Regions from separate parts of the Agrobacterium sp. SORGH_AS 787 genome, predicted to be linked through region 3. Evidence: predicted binding sites of a transcription regulator. Region 3 holds the regulator's gene; each other region holds the start of a gene.
The links. Region 3 encodes LexA, which represses DNA repair genes until DNA is damaged. Its sites were predicted from a motif close to TGTTCNNNNTGTGTTCNG; they were not measured.

Region 1 (5,806 bases), 950 kb from region 3:
TGCCATGCAGCGCATTGAACAATCCTCGGGCCAGATTTCCAATATCATTGTGGTGATCGACGAGATTGCCTTTCAGACCAATCTGCTGGCGCTAAATGCGGGTGTTGAAGCCGCGCGTGCTGGTGAAGCGGGCAAGGGCTTCGCCGTTGTTGCGCAGGAAGTGCGCGAACTGGCGCAACGCTCAGCGAGGGCGGCGAAGGAAATCAAGGAACTGATCGGTAAGTCGTCGCATGAGGTGGAGAATGGTGTGAAGCTGGTCCAGCAGACCGGTGAGGCACTCAAAGCAATCAGTCACCATGTCGAAGCTGTCAATGAGCATATGGGCGCGATTGCCACCTCATCCCAAGAGCAGGCGACCGGTCTCACGGAAGTCAATACAGCCGTCAACCAGATGGACCAAACGACGCAGCAGAATGCAGCATTGGTGGAGGAAACCACCACTGCAACCTCGGCACTGGCGACAGAAAGCGACAGACTCCGTGCGCTGCTGGAGCGGTTCAAGCTGGCCGATCATGCGCAGCGCGATGATGGTCGTGCTAGCGATATGCGGCTTGCCGGCTAATGGGTGGAACCTTGCTCTCCTATCGACGTAGCAGAAGTTCCAGGTTTTAAGCCACGTCTGCTTCGGCAGCGTCCTGACGAAGCGGCCGAAAGCTCATTCGATGAAGGGAACACGCGCCATGGGCCTCGATGGCGCGAAGATGCACAGGCGTCCCGTAACCCGCATGAAGCTCGAAGCCATAGGCGGTGTGCACCGTCCCGGCACGCTCCATCATCCGGTCTCTTGTGACTTTGGCGATAATCGATGCGGCGGCAATCGACAGGGATCGCGCGTCACCCTTGATCACAGCCTTCGCTTCACAAGACATGCCGGGCGGTTGATCGCGCCCATCAGCCAATACCAGTCGAGGCGAAAGCTCAAGGCCAAGAACAGCGCGGCGCATGGCATCGAGGCTGGCGCGGAGGATATTGATCCGGTCTATCAGAACAGGCCCGGATGACGCGACCGAGACGATCGACGTTTCCACGATCTTCGTGAACAGCACTTCCCGTTTCGCCTTGGTCAGCTTCTTTGAATCATCGAGACCATCTGGGATATTGTCGGGGTCAAGAATGACGGCGGCGGCAACGACGGGGCCGGCCAGAGGCCCGCGTCCAGCCTCATCCGTCCCTGCCACGGGCCAAAGGCCTCGCTGGCGGGCTTCTAGCTCCATGCTGAAGTCGGGGCTCGCCGGAGCAAGATCGAACAGGGCAGGAGAATCGGATGCTGTGCGTCGCTTCATGCGGCGGAAACTTGCACAGACACCCGATCTCCCGCAAGCCCCCGGTGCGGCGATAGACAACCCGTAGGGCGTGGTTGTCATCCGTGGCGCGAGAGGCCAGGATCGTTTTCTTATAGGGCGGAGGAAAACGAGAAATCGCACGCGAGGCGGCGGAACCGGGGGCAATGCCGGTGCGTCAGGGACGCGCACCGAACATTTCTTCAAGAGTGACTTAGTAGCCGTGGTCTTTACGCAATAATCTAGAGACGCTTGGAAACCGATGTCATAAGGCGGAGTTGGCGTGGCCGAGCGTTTCCATCCTTCAAAGCAAGGAAAGTTGGACGCCGGCACCGCCGGGCGGAGCAAAGAGATCATCACGCAGCTGGATACCCCTGCGAATGAGACCGAGCCTTTTGGTCGCCATCTCGAAGCGGCGGCTGATCTGCCAGGCATAGGGACCTGCACCCTTCATGCGCTTGCCAAACTCCGCATCATAATCCTTCCCGTCGCGCATGGAGCGTACCAGCGACATGACATGACGGTAGCGGTCCGGGTAATTACGCAGCAACCAGTCGCGGAACAGCGGGCTAACCTCGAGTGGCAGGCGCAGCAGCACATAAGAGGCTTCCATAGCCCCGGCGGCTTTGCCAGCCTCTAGCACACGCTCGATCTCATGATCGTTCAGTGCGGGGATGACAGGAGCCATCATGACGGCCACTGGTATCCCGGCTTCCGTCAGCGTTTTGACTGCCTCCAACCTTTTCGATGGCGTCGAGGCGCGTGGCTCCATGCTGCGGGCCAGCTTGCGATCGAGCGTCGTCACCGAGATGCCGACTTTGACGAGGCCCTTCTTCGCCATGGGCGCCAGAATATCGATATCGCGCGTGATCAGCGCCGATTTCGTGACAATGGCGACCGGATGTTCCGCCTTGGCCAGCACCTCAAGGATCTGATGCATGATCCGCCATTCCTTCTCGATCGGCTGGTAGGGATCGGTATTGGTGCCGATCGCAATCACCCGCGCCTTGTAGCCAGGCTTGGCAAGCTCGCGCTCCAGAAGTTTGGCGGCATCCGGCTTGGCAAAGAGCTTCGCTTCAAAATCGATCCCGGCCGAAAGTCCCATATAGCTATGCGTTGGCCGGGCGAAGCAATAGATGCAGCCATGCTCGCAGCCGCGATAGGGATTGATCGACCGGTCGAAGGGAATGTCGGGCGATTCGTTGCGGGTGATGATGGTGCGCGGCTTTTCCACCTGCACATCCGTCTTGAACTCCGGGAGTTCTTCGATAATGTCCCAGCCATCGTTAAAGGCTTCATGCTGTAACGTTTCGAAACGACCGCCAGGATTGATGCCTGCACCTCTGCCGCGACGACGATCGATTTCGATCCTGAGACCGGAGTCATCTGCCAGAGCATTGGCAATATCCGGCGTATGGCCCGGCTGATAGGCAGCCTGCCCCGAAAGCACTTGGTGTCTCATCTGATGCTCCTGACCGGCCAGCGCCAGCGAATTGGATGAGCAAATATCTAATGCACAAATGAGAACAATACAAGAACAAAAATTGGGGCAGTGAGATCGTCGTGTAGTGAGGAGGCGATGAAGGTCTGCTTTATGGGATCCGGAGCAAGCGAGAAGGGAAAGATTTTTGAGCGACCAGCGCGTTTGGAAAGGTGATTTGGGCTCGCGCGCCTTACCCCTTTTGAGTCTACACACTGTGCTTTCCGAAAATCGGTTCCGATTTTCCGGCCGATGCTGTAGCGATGCTATAGAGACTTTATTGATCGGAACGCACCGCAAGTGACAAAGAGATGCTGACAGTCATCATGGAATGCCACAACAACGAACCAGCGCTAGCACACACGCTTTCGGCGCTGGTCACGGGCGCCGTGAAGGGTCTGATCAGCGATGTCATCATTCTCGACCACGCCTCGCAGGATGGCTCGGCGCGGGTTGCAGAGGCTGCCGGTTGCCGCTTCCATCAGAGCTGGAAGATCGACGATGTCATTCAGTCGATCCGCGGCGATTGGATTTTGCTGATCGAGCCGGGCAGCCGTCCGCAGGGTGGCTGGATCGAGGATGTTCTCGAATACATGGCGTTGAATGAGCGACCGGCGCAGTTCTCGCCATCACGCTATTATAAGAAACCCTTCCTTGAGCGAATGCTTCGGCGCGGTCCACCTCTGGAGTTTGGCCTCTTGCTGCGCAAGCGGGATGCAATCGAACTCGCAAAATCCGGCCTGCCGCTGAAGGAGTTTTCAAAAACGCAGAAGCCTCTCAGATTAACGGCGGAGTTGGTGCCGGCTTGGGCGCTCAGTCCTGTGCGGTAGAGCGTCCTTTTGGACCCAATAAGGACACTCTATCTCTTTGAAGCTACGTATCGTGCTTTTCCGAAAATCGATTTCGATTTTCGGACCGATGCTGTTGGCATCAGCCCTTTGTGCGGCGCAGGTGCTCGTCCAGCCGTGGCATGATTTCCACGAAGTTGCAGGGCATGTGGCGATAATCCAGCTGCGCTTTCAAAATCCCGTCCCAAGCATCCTTGCAAGCGCCAGGTGAGCCCGGCAGAACGAAGATGAAGGTCGTATTGGCAAGCCCCGCGGTGGCGCGCGATTGAATGGTGGAGGTGCCGATCTTGTCGTAGGAAATGCGGTGGAACACCTCGGAGAAGCCGTCCATGTGCTTGTCGAAGAGTGGCTCCAGAGCTTCCGGCGTCACGTCGCGGCCGGTAAAGCCCGTGCCGCCCGTGGTGATGACGACGTCGATTTGATCCGACAACGTCCAGTCACGTACCTTCTCACGAATGACAGCGATGTCGTCGGGGACGATCGCGCGATCCACCAGATGGTGGCCAGCCTCCTCGATTCGGGCTGCGAGCGTGTTGCCGGATTTGTCGTCCGCCAATGTGCGGGTGTCCGATACGGTCAAAACGGCGATGCCGACCGGAATGAATTGCCGCTCTCCACCCGTCTTCATCTGGCTCATAACACTCTCCCTGCAATTGACATTGTTTCCTGAACATACCATCCGGGTTTCCGTTCCCGAAGCCTTGCCGCTGCTGCCTCTGCTTTTTGTAGGGAGGAAAAAATGCCAAAGCATGTGGCGCCGGAACCGGACATGCGTGCGAGATCCGCGCCCTCCGAACGAAGCATCGCCAACACATCGTTGATCTCAGGCAAAAGCGAGATGGCGGGGAGCTGCAAATCGTTTCTGAGCCCGTCCATTGTCGGAAGCCAGGACTCGCCTTCATCATCAGGCGGAGCGGGAAGAGGTTCGTTCTGCTTGTGCGCCAGCAAGCGGAAAATCTGCGGCGTCGAAACACCCTTCAGCGGGTTCACCAGCACCAGCGCCAATTGCGGGAACTGAGTAAGAAGCGTGAGCTCTTCACCGATCCCCTGCGCGATCAGCGGCTTGCTGGCAAGGCACATTGGTACGTCGGCCCCAAGCGTGAGTGCGATTCCGCTCAGGTCCTCGTCGCCGATGTCCAATTGCCAATGGTGGATCAAGCCGCGCAAGGCGGCAGCGGCGTCGGCCGATCCGCCACCGATTCCCGATGCGACTGGCAGGTTCTTTTCGAGTTGAATAGCGACCGGTGTTGTCGCGATGTCGCGTTGCCGCGCATGGCTGCGCAGAAGATCGCGCGCCTTCAGCACAAGATTGTTGCTCGCGCCCGACTGAAGAAGGTCCGAGGCGAAACGCCCGGATATGGAAAAGCTATCTTCGTCAGCATGGCGAATGCGAATGACATCGCCTGCTTCGGTAAAGGTCACCAGCATGTCGAGGAGGTGATAACCATCCTCCCTTTGCCCCGTCACATGCAGGGCAAGGTTGATCTTCGCCGGAGCGGCCTCGACAGTTTCGACCGCCCCCTTGCCATCAGCCGGGCCCATCAGACGTCAGGATTTTTTGTCCGGGGCAGGGGCGGGCGGTGCAGGTGGCGGCGGCGCCTGATCCTTCTTTGCGGTGTTTTCCGCATCCTTCTCCAGCGGCGGCAGGCCGTTGGCGATCTTTTCCTTCACCTTCGCCTTGTCCACATCGTCGCTATCGCCGATCAGCGCGCGGTTCCACTGGTACACGGCCTCCAGCTTGCGGCCGACGCGCCAATAGGCATCACCCAGATGGTCATTGATGGTAGGGTCACCGGCGCGAAGCTCGATGGCGCGTTCCAGTTCGGTCACGGCCTCATCGAAAGCGCCAAGACGATAATGCGCCCAGCCAAGCGAATCGACGATGTAGCCGTCATTCGGGCGAAGCTCCACCGCACGGCGGATCATCTCGATGCCTTGGTCGAGATTCATGTTCTTATCGACCCAGGAATAACCGAGATAGTTCAGGACCTGTGGCTGCTCAGGGTTGAGCTCCAGTGCCCGCTTGAAGTTCGGTTCGGCCTTGTCCCATTGCTTCAGACGCTCATAGGCAATGCCCCGCTGGAAGAAGATCGTCCAATCTGACTTCTTCGGGACAGCGCCGATCACCTCGGCAGCCTTGTCGTAATTGGCAGCCATGGCGGCATAATCCTTGGCATCAGACAGGACGGCGCCATAGG
Region 2 (5,806 bases), 850 kb from region 3:
GATGTGACGATGCTGACGAACTTTGCCTCCGACACCTTCCGCGAGGCACAGAAGATGTACCCGTTCCTGACGCTCTCTCGTGGTGTGACAGTCTCGGGCGATGTCGGCCTGATCAAGCCGGATGTCGCGATCTACAAGCTGCATGCCGAAACATTCGGGCTCGATCCTGAGACCAGCATCTTCATCGACGATTCGATTGCCAATGTGGAAGGTGCGAAGGAAGCCGGCTGGCAGGCGGTTCACTTCACCGGTGCGGAAAAGCTGAAGGCGGATCTGGCAGAATACGGTATCAAGGTCTGAGGAATGGCAGAGGCGAAGATCTATCTGAGCGGGTACTTGGACGTGCCGGAAGATCGTCGTGAGGCGGTGGCAGACGCCTTGCCGCATCATATCGAACTGACACGCGCTGAACCAGGATGTCTCTCCTTCGAGGTCGTTCTGAGCGACGATATTCCGGGGGCTATCTGGTTTCGGAAGTCTTCACCAATGAGGAGGCCTTCGATGCACATCAGGGCCGGATGAAAAGCTCACACTGGTTTGCGGTCACGCAGGGCATTCCGCGCAATTATAATATTCAAAAAGGCGAGTAATGTCCGGAGGCTTCGTCAGGAAAAAAGTTTGAGAATTCCTGGCGCAGGCAGGAATGGCGGTCCCCGTCCTGCGCCAGTCCAGCCGCAAGCGGCCAGATCTGAAGAATCATCAAAGCAGGGAAGCATCCGTCTTCTTGGCTTTGCGCATCTGTTCGATGCGCCAGCGGCTCGCCCTCGTCCCTTGGCGAGATTGATTAATGTCGCTTACTTGCTCCAAGCTTGCCATGCAATTGAAATATTTCGGGAAAACTCGTTGTCCAAAACAACATACACCAAGGCCCGGCATTCTATGAACGCCGGGCCTTGCTTGTTCTTCATCCGGGACTGAAGGTACTAAAACCGGATGAAGTCTATGGCGAAAGTAACATCGAGCGGTGGATCGAAGACTGGATGTTCCTTTTATCGCGTGTCAATATCGCAAAACCGCTGCACACTTTTGCGCGACATGCTTTAACCGGCTTTGGCCAATTCTATGCGGATGACGCTTCTCAGATCATCGATCGGCTTCAGAGCATCACCATCCTGGTAGTGCCAGAAGGTCCAGCCATTGCATGCATCTAGGCCCTGCACCTTGGCGCCCAGCCGATGGATCGAACCAGCATCACCGCCCGACGAAACCGTGCCATCGGCGCGAATGATCGCCGTGTAACGGCGCTTGGCATCCGTCAGCACCTGGCCGGGGCGTACGAGGCCGCTTTCGAGGAGAACGTTGAAGGCCACGCGTGGTTCGGCCTTCTTGCCGGTCATCACCGTCAGTTCCGCCTTGCCAAGCGGTTCGACGGCAGCGATGCGGGCAGATGCCGCATCGATGTAGTCCTGCTCGCGCTCGATGCCGACGAAATGACGGCCAAGGCGCTTTGCCACCGCACCTGTCGTACCGGAGCCAAAGAAGGGATCGAGCACAACGTCGCCGGGCTTGGTCGAAGCCATGATCACGCGGGCCAGAAGTGCTTCCGGCTTTTGCGTCGGATGGATCTTCTTGCCGTCATCACCCTTCAGCCGCTCGGAGCCGCTGCAGATCGGAAACAGCCAGTCGGAGCGCATCTGCACGTCGTCGTTCGACGCTTTCAGCGCTTCGTAATTGAAAGTGTAGCTCTTCGCCTTGGCATCGCGGCTGGCCCAGATCATCGTCTCATGGGCGTTCTGGAAACGGCGACCCTTGAAGTTCGGCATCGGGTTGGTCTTGCGCCAGACGATATCGTTCAGGATCCAGAAGTTCATGTCCTGAAGGATAGCACCGACACGGAAGATGTTGTGATAGGAGCCGATGACCCAGATGGTGCCATTCGGCTTCAGCACGCGCCGGCAGGCGAGCAACCAGGCGCGAGTGAAGGCATCATAGGCGTCGAAGGAGGCGAACTGGTCCCACTCGTCATCCACCGCATCCACAAGCGACTGATCAGGACGATGCAGCGTGCCGCCAAGCTGGAGGTTATATGGCGGATCGGCGAAAATCGCATCTACGGACTGGCTCGGCAGCGCTTCGAGAGCGGCGACGCAGTCACCCTTGATGATGCTGTCTTTCCAGGCATCGCTCTCGCCTGCAAGATCAAAACCGGCGCGCCGAAAATCGGCCAGTGGAAACACTGATGCCATGGGTACTCGCTCCATACGCTTACTCAACTGAACTGGCCTTATGGTTACCGAAGATGGTTATCAAAGGCTGAACGAGAGAAAGAAAGTTCGGAGGTAAGTGCATAAAAATGCGAGAAAATAGATTACCAGGCCAAAGAGTGAGATCGCTGAGCGGACGCGGCGGTTGCTATGGGAGGATGACACCACCGCAATAGTGGAGCGCATAGGCTTCCTCGCAACCGACCATGATCACCTCGCGGCCGTGAAAATGGCGAGCATCGCCCTCGCTCCTGTCGATGTATGTTCCGTATTCACCCGTCCACTCGAAACCACCGAGGAACCGACCGCTCCGATACATCGTAGAGAGAGCTTTCGTGATGGTGGCTCCGGCTCGCTGGCCATCGATCAGATCCGGACGACAGATGAAGCCGTAATAATTCATCGCCCAATAGGGCGTTCGCCTGAACCAGAGAACCTCTTGGCCGATGAAATTCGTACCGCCAAAGTAGCTGTCGCGATACTCCCAATCCCCATCCGACCATGTGAGATCGTGGGAGCCAGGCCTACTCGGCTCTGTCTTCACGCCGCCTCCGACGTAGCAGGCCGCTTTTGCCCGAACGATGACATCATTCAGATTGTCCATAGCAACTCCTCTGACATGAACATATAGCGAACAAATCATCTGTTTCGTCAAGACGAAATAGCGTCTTCCCGCCAACGGACTCGCTTATGGAACCGGATGTTATTTCTAACGTTTTAATTTAGGAATTTTCCACACTGGCGGTATTATGGTGCCAGTGAAGGGTGCAGGGGTGAAGTTGAAAATGCGCATAGCCTTGATGATCGCCGCGACGCTCTATGCCAGCGCCGCCTTCTCGCAGCAGTCTGCACAGCAAAGCCAACAGGTACCCAAGCCACAAGTCAATGTGCGCACGGACGCCTTTCTTTTCAAAGGCGGCCCGTCGCTCGGCGATAGCGACAAGGTTCGATGGGATTTCTACAAGGCAGATAGCATGGGCGGACGAAGCGACGAGAATGTCGGCGGTGCTTATGATGCGACCTTCGAGGAGAAAATTCCGCCGGGCAAATATGTCGCGGTTGCTGCGCTCGGCAATATCAGCCGCGAGATCGCGTTCGAGGTCAAGGACGGCGCCGTCACCGAGCTTGCAGTGGACTTCGAGGCGGCACAACTCACACTCGTGCCGAAGCGCAGTCCGGACAGCAAGGAGGCAGAGCCGCTTGCGCGAGTGACTGTGACGCAGGACGAATTCAGCGACAGTATCTATGGCGCTAAGGAACTTTATGTGCCGGCCGGCGAATTGAAACTTGAGGGCCGTATAGGTCCGGCGGTGGCCGAGGAAACGATCACGGTCAAAGCCGGAGACACCGTGAGCCATGATGTCATCATTCCAAGTGGTGTGGTTGTCACCAACGCCGTCTACAAGGAGGGCGGACGGCAGGTCGAGACCGACAGCATTCGGTTCGAGGCATTAAAGGACATGCAAACTTTGGACGGCACGCGCGAGACGATCACCGGAACCTATGGCCCAGGCAAGATCATGCAGATGCCGGCTGGAAACTTCATTATGCGGGCGAGGCTCGGCAAGGTGACCGTCGAGAAGCCTTTTAGCGTCACGGCAGGCCAGCGTACCGATCTCAGCATCGATCTCGATGCAGGCGTGCTTGTCGTATCAGCGCCTCAGGCAGAGAGGATCGACATTCTCGAAACCACCAAGGATCTCCAGGGCACGCAGAAGGAAATTTCCGGTCGCTATGGCACGACTCACCAGGAGACGCTTCACCCCGGCACCTATGCGGTGAAAGTGACCTATGACAAGAAGGCCAACCGCGATCCGAAGGAAGTCAGCGCCACGGTGACGGCATCCGAGCGCACCGAGATCAACATCACCGATTGATCCCAAAAGCCAAACCGCGAACTATCCAACGATGGCGAACGCGTCGCGGGTCGAGCCGGTTGGTGTACGCACAGCCGTTCGGCCGATCCACTGAACATGACCGTGCAGAATACGGACGGCCTCTTCCGCTCGCTCACCGCGAAGCGCGTCTATGATGGCACGGTGATCCGTGTCGGTGCGACGCTCCCAGCCTGCCCGCCAGGCGGAGAACAGAAAACGGGCGCTGGCCGCATGCAGTCCGTCGATCGCTTCCATCAGTCGAGGCATGTTGCAGGGGGCTGTGATCAGCCGATGAAACCGCCGGTTTGCTTCTTCCCATCGGCGGACGTCCTGCGCATCGTCACCCTCATGCGTCGCGGCCTCCGCCTCATCCAAAATGGCTGTGGTCAGGTTGGGGATGGCATTACGCAGAGCAAGCACTTCGAGCGCGGCACGCATCTCCGCCACTTCCCGCACATCAGCCAGGCCGAAATCGGCCACCCGAACGCCGCGGCGCGGAATGCTGACGGCCAAGCCTTGCGCCTCCAGGCGCCGAAAGGCTTCTCTCACCGGCACATGCGAGGCACCGAACTCTTCGGCGATGTGATCCTGCCGCAGCCTTTCGCCAGGCGCAAACTCACCGCGCACGATGCGCTCGGCGAGCGTGCGGCTGATCTTGGCGGCAATCGTATCGTCAGGCTTGGTTTTTGGAATCTTGACCATGACCTGACATAGGGCGAGGCCGGCGAATTGTCGAGCGATGCGATAAACCGCAAAGCTCCCTTGCATTCCAGCCGGTTGAGCTTGTGGCTGAGTTGGTCTAAAAGCCGCCAACCCCATTCCCATTCCTCCACCGACATCAAGGGAGCGCATATGAGCGGCTTCGACCTTATTATTTTCGACTGCGACGGCGTTCTGGTCGATTCGGAAATCATCGCTGCACAGGTCGAATCCCGCCTGTTGACGGAAGCGGGCTATCCCATCTCCGTTGAAGAAATGGGCGAGCGCTTCTCGGGCATGACCTGGAAGAACATCCTGCTTGAGGTCGAGCGCGAGGCAAGCATTCCGCTTTCGGCCACGCTGCTCGATAAATCCGAAAAGCTTTTGGATGCGCGCCTGGCACGCGATGTCAAAGTCATCGATGGCGTAAAGTTTGCGCTGTCGCGGCTGACGACGCAGCGTTGCATCTGCTCGAATTCGTCCAGCGCCCGGCTCGACATGATGCTGACGAAGGTCGGTTTGAAACCCTATTTCGAAGGCCACGTCTATTCCGCCAAGGACCTTGGCGCAGATCGCGTCAAGCCGAAGCCGGACATTTTCCTCCATGGCGCCAAGCAGTTCGGCGTCTCGCCTGACAAGGTGGTGGTGATCGAAGATTCCGTTCACGGCATTACCGGGGCGCGGGCTGCTGGCATGCGCGTCATCGGCTTCACCGGCGCGTCGCATAGCTATCCAAGCCATGCGGACAAGCTGACCGATGCAGGCGCCGAAACAGTCATCTCCCGCATGCAGGATCTGCCCGCGACAATCGCTGCACTGTCCGAATGGGCGATCTGATCCATTAAAAAAGCCGGAGCGCCTAAGGCGCTCCGGCTTTTGAAAATATGTCTTGGAGTCGGGTCTGATCTCAGCCCCTACGGCCACCCTTCTTGCTGCTGGCCTTGGCGCCACCTTCGTCAAACGAAATGAAGACATTGGTCTGCTTCGATGCGCCGCCGGGACCATTCGGAATGGCGACATTCGGGT
Region 3 (5,806 bases):
TGATGTTCATCATCGGAACGGGCAGCAGGTGGGCGTTCGGGCCGCCGACGTAGCGATAAAGCGGCAGGCCGGTCGTTTCGGCGGCAGCCTTGGCAACAGCCAGCGATACGCCGAGGATGGCGTTTGCGCCGAGGCGAGACTTGTTCGGCGTACCATCGAGCGCGATCAGCGTCTGGTCGATGTGGATCTGGCTTTCGGCATCGAAGCCACCAAGCGCATCGAAGATTTCGGTGTTGACGGCCTCGACGGCCTTTTCAACGCCCTTGCCGCCATAGCGTTGTCCGCCATCGCGCAGCTCGACTGCCTCGTGAGCGCCGGTGGATGCGCCAGATGGAACGGCGGCGCGACCGAAGGAGCCGTCTTCGAGGTACACATCGACCTCGACCGTGGGATTGCCACGGCTATCGAGGATTTCGCGTGCGATGATGTCGGTAATGGCTGTCATGGTCTCTCCCTTGGGACTGGAACAGATGAATTTCAGTCGCTTGTCTTAGAGCGCATCGGCAAAACTGTGAAGCCGTTTTCAGGCCGGATCGCGGATAAAGGTGACTGAAACGAGTCGGATGTCATTGCCGCTTCGCTGTAGACGAAGCGGAAGAATTTACAATGACGACGCCCCACATCAGGCGTCGCACCATAGATAAAAATTGGTTAGGCCAAAATCAGGCGGCCTTGGCGATAGCATCAAACGCCAGAAGCTTCTCCAGAAGCTTCGGCATGTCCTTCAGATGGACCATATTCGGACCATCGGACGGCGCATTGTCAGGGTCTTCATGGGTCTCGACAAACAGACCTGCAATGCCAACGGCAACCGCCGCACGCGACAATGTCTCAACGAATTCGCGCTGACCACCGGTCGACCCGCCCTGCCCGCCTGGCTGCTGCACGGAATGCGTCGCATCGAAAACCACCGGCGCGCCGAGCGAGGCCATGATCGGCAGCGAGCGCATATCGGAGACAAGCGTGTTGTAGCCGAAAGACGCACCGCGTTCGCAGAGAAGAACGTTCGGATTGCCGCTCTCATTCAACTTCGCCAGCACATTCTTCATATCCCAGGGCGCCAGGAACTGCCCCTTCTTCACATTGATCACGCGACCGGTCTTCGCGGCTGCGATGAGAAGATCGGTCTGGCGGCTAAGGAAGGCCGGGATTTGCAGAACATCGACGGTTTCGGCGACAATGGTGCATTGCTCTTCGGTATGGATATCCGTCAGTACCGGAAACCCGAATTCCTTCTTGAGATCGGCAAAGATCTCCATGGCCTTGCCGAGACCGATGCCGCGCTTGCCGGAGAGCGATGTGCGATTGGCCTTGTCGAAGGATGACTTATAGACAAGCCCGATGCCGAGCTTGCCACAAAGCTCATGGAGCGTGCCGGCAATCATGAAGGCGTGGTCGCGGCTCTCCATCTGGCACGGGCCGGCAATCAGCGAAAACCGTTCCGTGTTGGAAAAGGCGACAGCACCTTTGCCCTCGCCGGCGACCACTTTCAAATTGTTCTTCACAGTCATCTCATTCCTCACGACACATGCGCCGGACATCGCCGGCAACCGCTTAACTTGCGATGTTGCACAGGCATTATCAGCAAGTGCGCCACGTGTCACGGGATGAGGGAAGCTGCGGCCGGAGCACCGACCGCTGCCTTTTAGCCGGCATTCGCCCTCCGGACGACATCGGGATTGGCCTCTGAAAATTGCACGAACGGCCCGACCGCGCGCACGGCGTCGGAAAATCCAGCACTTCCCTTCAGCCCTTCCAATTCTTCAGGCTTGAAACCTTGCGCCAGCAACATGCGATAGACGTTCTCGCTGTTCTCACCACCGGAGGAAACCCAAGCCGGTAGCGATGCCTCCCAGGCCTTCTTCTCACGCTGGTTTCGGTCGGCAACGATGGCGAGCTTGATCAGTCCGCCGATCGGAATGGGAATACCGTTCACAGCTATATCGGGGACGAAGCTCGCCGGATGAACGCCACCAAGCGCGTGGTTCTTCAGAATCCTTGCACAGTTGTTGTCGCGCGTCGGCTCCTTGTTTTGCGAAACACGCTTCTGATTGAGCTGAACGATGAGCTTGCAGTTGGCCATCGTCGTGTTCAGGAGCAGCCGGTCATACTCCTTCCGCTTCAAGGCTTCCGGTGAATTGGGGTCGAGTGTCTGGCAACCGGCCAGCGCAATCAGCATTCCGATAAGGGTGAACCTAATGAGCTTCATAAAAATGTCCTTGCCCCAAGAAAAGACGCTACGAAGCAGCGCCGTGGAGCCCTGATGATTTTGTTGATAATGCTTCGAATGGCTTGGCCTTCATCCCACAGGATGACCGGATCGGATGATCCTCGAAGCAGCTCGTAGATACCCGTAAAAATGAGATCATCAACCTGGAGACGAAAAAGATACGCGACACCGTAAAGAAGCTATAAACTTCTACCATTGCGCGGATGACAGGACCGCGAATTGATCAGACGGAAACGTTTGCGGAATTTTAAGGGATTGCAGAACACATATGGAACATATAGTGTTCGTTCTGTATTTGTTTCACGAATCTTCGCCACGCATTCCAAGGGTTTTCTTCATGCTCACGCGCAAACAGCAGGAACTGCTTCTTTTCATTCATGAGCGAATGAAAGAGTCCGGCGTGCCCCCATCTTTCGATGAGATGAAAGATGCCCTCGATCTCGCCTCGAAGTCTGGTATTCACCGCCTGATCACTGCGTTGGAGGAGCGTGGCTTCATCCGCCGCCTGCCGAACCGGGCAAGAGCGCTGGAGGTCATCAAGCTTCCCGAAGCCTATTCCGCACCCTCACAGAAGCCGCCGCGCGGTTTCTCGCCAAGCGTGATAGAGGGTAGCCTCGGGAAAGCCAAACCGCAGGAGCCTGCCCCGGCCCAGAAGCCCGCAAACGATCAGAGCTCGTCCGCTGTCACCGTCCCTGTGATGGGACGCATCGCCGCCGGTGTGCCGATCTCCGCCATCCAGAACAACACCCACGATGTCGCCGTACCCGTCGATATGCTCGGTACGGGGGAGCACTACGCGCTCGAGGTCAAGGGCGACTCGATGATCGAGGCTGGCATTTTCGATGGCGATACCGTCATCATCCGCAACGGCAGCACCGCCAACCCCGGCGATATCATCGTTGCACTCGTAGACGACGAGGAAGCCACCTTGAAGCGCTTCCGTCGCAAGGGCGCTTCCATCGCTTTGGAGGCTGCAAACCCCGCTTATGAAACCCGCATCTTTGGACCTGATCGGGTCAAGATTCAGGGCAAGCTGGTCGGTCTCATTCGTCGCTATCATTGAGCGATAGCGAGCGGCGTTGGCGTTGCTCCCATCGCTTTCGAGGGGCAAGAACATCCCGAGTTGAACGTTAGAGGCAGGCGATTGGCCTGCCTTTAGGGTGATGATAGGCCTTTAACGTTTACTTTGGGTCATTCGCGGGCTCGGCCAGAGGATTCCTGTGTCAAGGTCTTATGGGTGGCCGGTTCAGTCCCGACCATGACCCGGAAAGGTTTTCGGGCCTTTGTCAGCAGTCGGAAGGCGGAATTGGACTGCCTGTTTATAGAGGCGCCCACATCTATGGTTTCAGCCTAAGGACGCCGCAGCATGTGACGCGTGACATCATCGCCCCTCCTCAGTCCTGCCGGTCGATTCTCGATCCTGATCATACTGTCGCAGCGTCGGGAAATCCGGCAACCAGGCTTCACGGCGGATCGTCCAAAGCTCGTAGGTCGGCTCGAACTGATCTGGTGAATCCAGAGAACCGATATTCACCTCGATTTCGTCGTCGCTTTTCCCAAAGACGGGCGAGCCGCAATTGGGGCAGAAGAAGCGGCCATTATAGCTGTGCGTTTCCCCTTCGATTGTCACGGCATCCTCAGGAAAGATCGCTGATGCGTGGAAGAGCGCGCCGTGATGTTTGCGGCAATCCATACAGTGACAAAGGCCGACACGGTAGGGCTTACCCACCATCGAAAGCCTCACCTTACCACAGGCACAACCGCCAGATTTGACGTCCATCTCGAACACTCCATTCACTTCATGTCTGCTCATCAAACCATGACGAGCGAATGAAGTTCATTCTGCTTCTGTCTCCAGACGCGTGAGAGCGGCGAACACATCAAATCATATGATATCTGACATGACAGACTAGGCCTGTATGTCCTCCCGCTCATGCGTTACGACCTTTGCAAGCACTTACGCTTTGGCCAATTGCCTGCGATACGAGCCGCCTTATCACCAAGAGGAGACAACATGTACGATCTCTACATCGCCAATAAGAACTACTCCTCCTGGTCGCTCCGGCCTTGGGTTCTAATGCGGACATTGAGCATCCCTTTCAATGAGCGCCTCGTCCCCTTCAACGATCCCGATCCAAAGAACAGCTTCATGCACTTCACCCCCTCCGGCAAGGTGCCCTGCCTGGTGGATGGCGATGTCACCGTCTGGGACTCGCTTGCAATCGTGGAATATCTCGCCGAACGGCATGATGGTGTTTGGGCTGAGGATGCCAAGGCGCGGGCCTGGTCGCGCTCTGCCGCCGCCGAGATGCATTCCGGCTTCCAATCCCTGCGCAATCTGCACCCGATGAGCGTAGGCTTGCGCATCCGGCCAGTCCCCGCAAGCGACGCGCTCCGCAAGGATATAGCGCGCATCGACACGCTCTGGCAGCAGGTGCTGGACACTTTTGGCGGACCGTTTCTGACCGGTGTCAATTTCACCGCCTTTGACGCCTTCTTCTGCCCCGTTGCCTTTCGCTTCCAGACTTACGGCACCGCACTGTCGCCAGCAGCGGAGGCTTACAAGACGCGCCTCCTTGGTTTGCCAGCGATGAGGGAATGGGAGCAGGCAGCGGTCTCTGAACCGTGGCGTGATCCGGAGCATGAGGAGGAAGCGCGGGCGTCGGGCGAGATCATTGAGGATCGGCGTTCAAACGCCGTTTAGAGGCAACGAGTTACGGCTCGGCCGCCAGCATCGTTTCAATATGCGGCGGCACCTCTCCGTCAAACGTCTTGCTGCGCCAGTCGTAAGCGCGGTGGACGGACCAGGGTCTGGCGACGCCTTGCATCGCCGCGCGTGCAGCCGCGACGGGCGCTCCACTTTCATTCAGCCAAAGCTCCAGCGAACCTGTCTTGCGTAATGTGGTGGCGCTGATCAATATCGCGCCTGAGCGACAAGTCGTGAAGGGCACGAAGCGCGAGGTGACGACGATATCCGCCACATCACAGGCGGTTCCGGTGAAGGCGGTGTTCGAAATGGCAGCGACCCTGACGCCAGTCTCATGCTGTCCCACGCACCACGCATTTCTCTGGCACGAGAAAACATTTGTCCGCTCGAGAGCCAGTAGCATCTTTTCGCGGGCCTGTTGCTTCTGCTGATCGGTCAGAACAGGTTGGCGGCGCGTCGATGCCTGTACCGTGGTCTCTTCATCGCTCGCTGCGTTGTCATCAAAGATGACAGGCGCCACATGCTTGTCTGGCAGCGGCACCGCCCTCGCCCACTGTTCATAGACAAATCCCTTCGCCTGACGCTTCGTTGTGGCGACGGCCTGATCCGTGCGAAATGCGACAAGAAGGCCATCCTCGTAGATCAAGAGGTCGGGCTTCGCCTTATTCAGCTCAACCGGCACCAACACGAGACCGGCAAGGAGAAAAGGAAGCCCCACGAGAGCGAGCCGTGTCCGCAGCAAAGTCAGCAGAAGAAAACCGACCGTAGAGACGATGAGAAACCAGGGGTGCTGCCGCCCGATTGTGGCGTCTCCGCCCCAGCTGGATACGGTTTTGGCAATGTCGATCACCATCGCCATGCCGTAACCC
Region 4 (5,806 bases), on a different contig from region 3:
CGTTGACGCGCCATTTCGAGGAATGTCATTCCGAACTGCCTTTTGAAGCTTCGCCGCACCGTTGAGGGGTCGTAACCAAGCTTGATCACATGGTCTTCAGACCAACGGAGATCAGGCCGCGAGTCCAGAGCACTTAGAAGTGCTGCAATTGTAGGATCTGCAAGCGCAGCCGCCTGAAGAGGATGGCAGCGCTTACAGGGGCGAAAGCCGGCCTCAACGCATTGTCTAATCGTCGGATAAAATGCGCAGTTCTCGCGCTTTGGCTTTCGTGCGGGGCACGTCAGGCGGCAAAAAACACCTGTAGATGAAACACACACGAAGACCTGCCCGTCGAAACTTTCATTCCGTGCAAGGAGAGCGGCATAGAGTGTATCGGTATCTGGGAGATCGAATAGCATACGGAATTCTTAGACCCGCTTGAGGCGATATGCCGCCGGATTTCGGGCGTCTATTCTTTTTTCCGATGGGCTCAGTTTCCGCAACTCCGCCGCTCCAGAAGTTCAACCCATCAAACGATGCCTCGCAACGCGGCGACCTCTCCGTTGATGTTGAAGCCTTATTGCACGAAGTCTTTTGGATCGGTTTGAGCGGTGGGTACGGTGGCGACGGGACGCCGCCATCCGTTGGTTCAGACTATCGGAAAACTAGCCAGCGAGGTCTCTCCGGAGGTTTCAGCTAGCCATGGGCTGCGGGTTCGATCCCGTTCAAGAGCGAGCAACCACAAGTTCGGCTGCGTGCATTGCCATTACAGCCGCGAACAACTGTTGACTCTATTTATCATGCGGGCGGGAGTGCGCGCCGGCGGTGGCATTGCGGTTAAGTTGCCCAGTTTAGACATCTGTCACTCACTTCCACATGCTGCGCATTCGTGCGCCAACATCGATCCTTATCTGCCGAGCGCTTCGCTCTGACGCTACGGCAGAAACCTTCGGCCAGGCCATCTGCTCGAAGTATTGCAGCAACGTCGACGGGATGAAGCGGGATCGTGAAGCGTAAACATGCCGGTCACCTTGCGAGTTCTGGCCGTGAGTGAAAAACCGCTGCGGCGTGATGAGCGACAAACTGTCCTTTGCCCGCGTCATCCCGACGTAGAGGAGACGCCGTTCCTCTTCGATCTCCTGTGTCGTGCCAGTCCCCAGGTCCGATGGAATACATCCATCGACAACATTTAGCATAAAAACAGCGCGCCATTCCTGTCCCTTCGCCGAGTGGATGGTCGACAGGATGAGGTAGTCCTCGTCAAGCAATGGAACGCCGGCCTGATCGCTTGTGGCGTCCGGCGGATCGAGCGTCAGCTCCGTTAGAAACCGTTCTCTAGAAGGATAGCCGCTGGCAATCTGCTCGAGTTGAAGAAGGTCGGCCTTGCGGGTATCTGCGTCATCATGGATGCGGTCGAGATGCGGCTCGTACCACAGGCGTGCGCGCTCGATATCCGAAGGCCAGCCATCCTGTGTTTTCCGAAGACCTGCCAGCAGTTTGACGAAGGATGTCCAGTCCTCGCCGGTCTTGTGTGGTGGTGGAATTTCGGCGAGTGCCAGGAGCGGCTCTGGGTCGGGCGCGATGGTGTCGAGGATGGTCCCGGCCTTCTTGGGGCCGATACCTGGAAGCATCTGCAGGAGACGGAAACCCGCGACCCTGTCACGCGGGTTCTGTGCGAAACGCAGAACGGCCAGCATGTCCTTCACGTGGGCGCTGTCAAGAAACTTCAGGCCACCGAACTTGACAAAGGGGATGTTGCGGCGGGTGAGTTCGACTTCGAGCGCACCGCTGTGGCTGGAAGTTCGGAACAAGACCGCCTGTTGTTTCAGCGTCATTCCAGTCTCACGATTGGCCAACACCTGCTCGACAATGAAATTCGCCTGTTCGGTCTCGTCTTTGACGGTGACGAGTTTTGGTCGCTCCAACGATTCCCGTTCGGTCCAAAGGTTCTTGGTGAAACGCTCGCGTGCTAGTTCGATCACGCCGTTGGCTGCTGCGAGAATGGGTTGCGTCGAACGGTAGTTGCGGTCGAGTGTAATGATGTCTGCCGCTGGACTGAAGGACGCCGGGAAGTCGAGAATATTGCGGACCGTGGCCGCCCGGAACGAGTAGATCGATTGAGCGTCGTCTCCAACAACCGTAAGACCGCGTCCGCCTGGCTTCAACGCCATCAGAACCGACGCCTGCAGCTTGTTGGTGTCCTGATATTCATCCACCATCACATGGTCGAAGCGATTGCCGATATCGTCCGCAAGCTCGGGGTCGCTGACCATCTGGGCCCAGTAGAGCAGGAGGTCATCATAATCGAGCACGTTCTGGGCCTGCTTGGCCTCCACGTAAGCTCCAAATAATTCCTTCAACTGCTCGTCCCAAGTGGCGACCCATGGATAATGTTGGCGCAGGATTTCGCTGAGCGGCGTCTCGGAATTCACCGCACGTGAATATATTGCAAGACAGGTACCCTTTGTCGGAAAACGGCTGTCGGTCTTTGAGAAGCCCAGTTCGTGCCGAACGAGGTTCATAAGGTCGGCACTGTCTTCCCGGTCGTGAATGGTAAAGTCGAGGTTGAGACCGATCTGTTCGGCATACATCCGCAGCAGCCTCGCACCGATACCGTGGAACGTGCCGGACCAGGCAAGCGCGTCTGTCAGGACGGCGGCATTGGCGCCCAGGACGTTGCGGCAAATGCGCTCGACGCGTCTGGCCATTTCCGAGGCGGCTCTTCTGGAAAACGTCATAAGGAGAATGCGGCGAGGGTCGGCACCGTTGACGATGAGATGGGCGACGCGATGCGCCAACGTGTTCGTCTTTCCCGAACCCGCACCCGCGATGATGAGAAGCGGACCTGCGGAATTGCCTTCAGGCAGGCCGACGCCGTGTTCGACTGCCTTGCGCTGCTGCTCGTTCAACTTTTCCAGGTAGGCGACCGACATGAGCTCACTTCATTCTGACAACGAGAGATAACCCCTCGAACAAATGCGGAACATACAGCTAGCTTGCGAAGTTGGGAAGAACGTTTTTCCATCGCTAATAATCAACTTGCGCCGACGCCGGGATCAGAAACCAACGGCAATCCAAATCGTTTGGGTCTTCGAGAGCAGTGTTCTCCGTCTTGAACGCTGAGTGAAGTTACGCCGTCGTTGCTGAGTATGGAGTTGATGCGTTGACTGACAATCTGAGTAAGTACCGATCGAAACGCGATTTCAAGCAGACGCGTGAGCCGAGTGGAGAGATCGAGGTCAAGGCGTCCAACCGACGTCGATTCGTCATCCAGAAGCATGATGCGACCCGGCTTCATTACGACCTTCGCATCGAGCTCGATGGAGTCTTCAAATCCTGGGCGGTGACGAAGGGACCTTCTCTTGATCCGGGCGATAAGCGGCTTGCCGTCGAGGTCGAGGATCACCCTCTGGACTACGGCGACTTCGAAGGGACGATCCCGAAGGGTCAGTACGGCGGCGGCACGGTGATGCTGTGGGACCGGGGCTACTGGGAGCCGGAGGGCAACAAGACGCCGGAGCAGGCGCTGGCGAAAGGCGATTTTAAATTTACATTTGAAGGTGAACGGCTCCGTGGAAGCTTCGTGCTAGTGCGGATGCGCAACGACCGCGACGGCGGCAAGCGCACGAACTGGCTGCTGATCAAGCACCGCGACGATCACGCCGTCGACGAGAATGGCGCAGCCATACTGGAAGACAATCAGACCTCCGTCGCTTCCGGCCGAACCATGGAGGCAATCGCCTCTGGCAAGGGGAAGAAGCCAAAGCCTTTCATGACGAAGGGCGATACGGTCAAGGCGGACGCGGTGTGGGACAGCAACGAAGGTCTCGCCGCCGAGGAGCGCAAGGCTGGCACGAAAAAAGCGTCTAAGGCAACGACGGCTCGAACAAAAGCAGCCAAGTCTTCACCTGCCAAATCGGTGATGCCAAGCTTTATCGCACCGCAACTCTGCGAGAGCCTGACTCGTCCGCCGGCTGGCAAGGGCTGGATTCATGAGATCAAGTTTGACGGCTATCGCGTCCAGATGCGCGTCGTCGATGGCGAGGTCACGCTGAAGACCCGCAACGGACTGGATTGGACGTCGAAGTGGTCGGCTATTGCAGAGGCGGCGTCAGCGCTTCCGGATTGCATCATCGATGGCGAGATCTGTGCCCTCGATGAGCAGGGAGCGCCGGACTTTGCGGCCCTGCAGGCGGCATTGTCAGAAGGGACGACGGACGACCTCGTATACTTTGCATTCGACCTGCTGTTCGAGGGCGACGAGGATTTGAGGGAGCTTCCGTTGACGGAGCGCAAGTCCCGTCTGGAATCTTTGATGTCCGACGCTGGCGAAGATCCTCGCCTCCGGTTCGTGGAGCATTTCGAGACAGGTGGCGACGCCGTCCTGAAGTCGGCCTGCAAGCTGTCACTGGAGGGTATAGTGTCCAAGCAGGCGGACGCTCCCTATGTGTCCGGCCGGACGAAGACATGGGCGAAATCCAAATGCCGTGCCGGCCATGAAGTCGTCATCGGCGGCTACGCCAAGACCAACGGGAAATTCCGCTCACTGCTTGTGGGCGTCTTCAGCGGCAAGCACTTCGTCTACGTTGGACGCGTCGGAACGGGCTACGGCGCCAAGACGGTCCAGCAACTTCTGCCGAAGCTTCAGAAGATGGAAACATCGAAATCTCCTTTCACAGGGATCGGAGCGCCGAAGAAGACGGAGGATATCGCTTGGCTTAAGCCCCAGTTAGTCGCCGAGATCGAGTTCGCCGGATGGACCGCGGATGGCCAGGTTCGACAGGGTGCGTTCAAGGGCTTGCGCGAAGACAAGCCCGCCGCAGAGGTGGAAGCCGAGGAGCCTGCAGCACCAGCGGACGCGGATGTCCCTGACCCTGAGACGGAAAAGCCCCCATCCAGACGATCTCGGAAGGGCGCAAAGGAAGAGGTCATGGGCGTCATGATCTCGAGCCCTGACAAGGCGCTCTGGCCGGACGCGGGTGACAAAAAGCCGGTGACCAAGGTTGACCTCGCGCGCTACCATGAAGCTGTCGGCGAGTGGATGATCGATCATTTAAAAGGTCGCCCATGCTCGATCCTTCGTTGTCCTGATGGCATCGGTGGGGAACAGTTCTTCCAGCGCCACGCCATGTCCGGAACATCCAATCTTCTGGAGCTAGTGACGGTCTTTGGTGACAAGAAGCCTTACCTCCAGATCGATCGGGTCGAAGGTCTTGCCGCCATCGCTCAGATCGGCGGCATCGAACTTCACCCCTGGAACTGCATGCCCGATCAGCCGGAAGTTCCAGGTAGGTTGGTATTCGACCTCGATCCCGGCCCGAATGTCGAGTTTTCGGCCGTGGTTGACGCTGCGCGCGAGATACGCGATCGGCTAGAAGAACTGGGTCTTGTCAGCTTCTGCAAAACGACCGGCGGCAAGGGACTGCACGTCGTGACGCCGCTTGCCACATCCAGGGGTAAGAGGCTGAGCTGGGACGAGGCTAAAGGCTTTGCGCATGACGTCTGTCAGGATATGGCGCGGGATAATCCGGATCTCTACCTCATCAAGATGGCGAAGAACCAACGAGAAGGGCGGATATTCCTCGACTACTTGCGCAATGACCGCATGGCGACGGCGGTCGCGCCGCTGTCTCCACGAGCACGTGCTGGTGCGACGGTGTCGATGCCTTTGAATTGGACACAGGTGAGGGCTGACCTCGATCCAACGCGCTTTACCGTCAGGACAGTGCCGGGTCTCCTGAAGAACAGCACGGCTTGGGCGGACTACAACGAGGGCCACCGCTCGCTGCAGCAAGCTATCAAGCGGCTGAACAAAGCCCGCAAGGCG

Region 1: QE435_RS17030 (PA0069 family radical SAM protein) is a predicted target of LexA. The motif match lies at 2,803-2,820, and genes of this name have one in related genera.
Region 2: QE435_RS17480 (DUF5680 domain-containing protein) is a predicted target of LexA. The motif match lies at 2,824-2,841, and genes of this name have one in related genera.
Region 4: QE435_RS24615 (ATP-dependent helicase) is a predicted target of LexA. The motif match lies at 2,948-2,965, and genes of this name have one in related genera.

What each region holds. Positions count from the first base shown of each region.
Region 1 covers NZ_JAUTBG010000002.1:1,621,260-1,627,065, forward strand. The annotation lists gene QE435_RS17020 (methyl-accepting chemotaxis protein) at 1-562, shown strand, start outside; gene QE435_RS17025 (ribonuclease HII) at 609-1,283, opposite strand; gene QE435_RS17030 (PA0069 family radical SAM protein) at 1,585-2,742, opposite strand; gene QE435_RS17035 (glycosyltransferase family A protein) at 3,072-3,590, shown strand; gene moaB (molybdenum cofactor biosynthesis protein B) at 3,691-4,236, opposite strand; gene QE435_RS17045 (4-(cytidine 5'-diphospho)-2-C-methyl-D-erythritol kinase) at 4,242-5,150, opposite strand; gene QE435_RS17050 (tetratricopeptide repeat protein) at 5,157-5,806, opposite strand, start outside.
Region 2 covers NZ_JAUTBG010000002.1:1,713,042-1,718,847, reverse strand. The annotation lists gene QE435_RS17495 (HAD family phosphatase) at 1-300, shown strand, start outside; gene QE435_RS17490 (antibiotic biosynthesis monooxygenase family protein) at 304-522, shown strand; gene QE435_RS17485 (site-specific DNA-methyltransferase) at 1,041-2,186, opposite strand; gene QE435_RS17480 (DUF5680 domain-containing protein) at 2,353-2,808, opposite strand; gene QE435_RS17475 (hypothetical protein) at 2,990-4,081, shown strand; gene QE435_RS17470 (GntR family transcriptional regulator) at 4,103-4,783, opposite strand; gene QE435_RS17465 (HAD family hydrolase) at 4,934-5,617, shown strand; gene QE435_RS17460 (PilZ domain-containing protein) at 5,688-5,806, opposite strand, start outside.
Region 3 covers NZ_JAUTBG010000002.1:2,566,865-2,572,670, forward strand. The annotation lists gene eno (phosphopyruvate hydratase) at 1-445, opposite strand, end outside; gene kdsA (3-deoxy-8-phosphooctulonate synthase) at 663-1,511, opposite strand; gene QE435_RS21695 (hypothetical protein) at 1,646-2,209, opposite strand; gene lexA (transcriptional repressor LexA) at 2,568-3,293, shown strand; gene QE435_RS21705 (GFA family protein) at 3,612-4,010, opposite strand; gene QE435_RS21710 (glutathione S-transferase family protein) at 4,245-4,934, shown strand; gene QE435_RS21715 (ComEC/Rec2 family competence protein) at 4,945-5,806, opposite strand, start outside.
Region 4 covers NZ_JAUTBG010000003.1:231,576-237,381, reverse strand. The annotation lists gene QE435_RS24620 (trifunctional transcriptional activator/DNA repair protein Ada/methylated-DNA--[protein]-cysteine S-methyltransferase) at 1-398, opposite strand, end outside; gene QE435_RS24615 (ATP-dependent helicase) at 846-2,912, opposite strand; gene ligD (DNA ligase D) at 3,143-5,806, shown strand, end outside.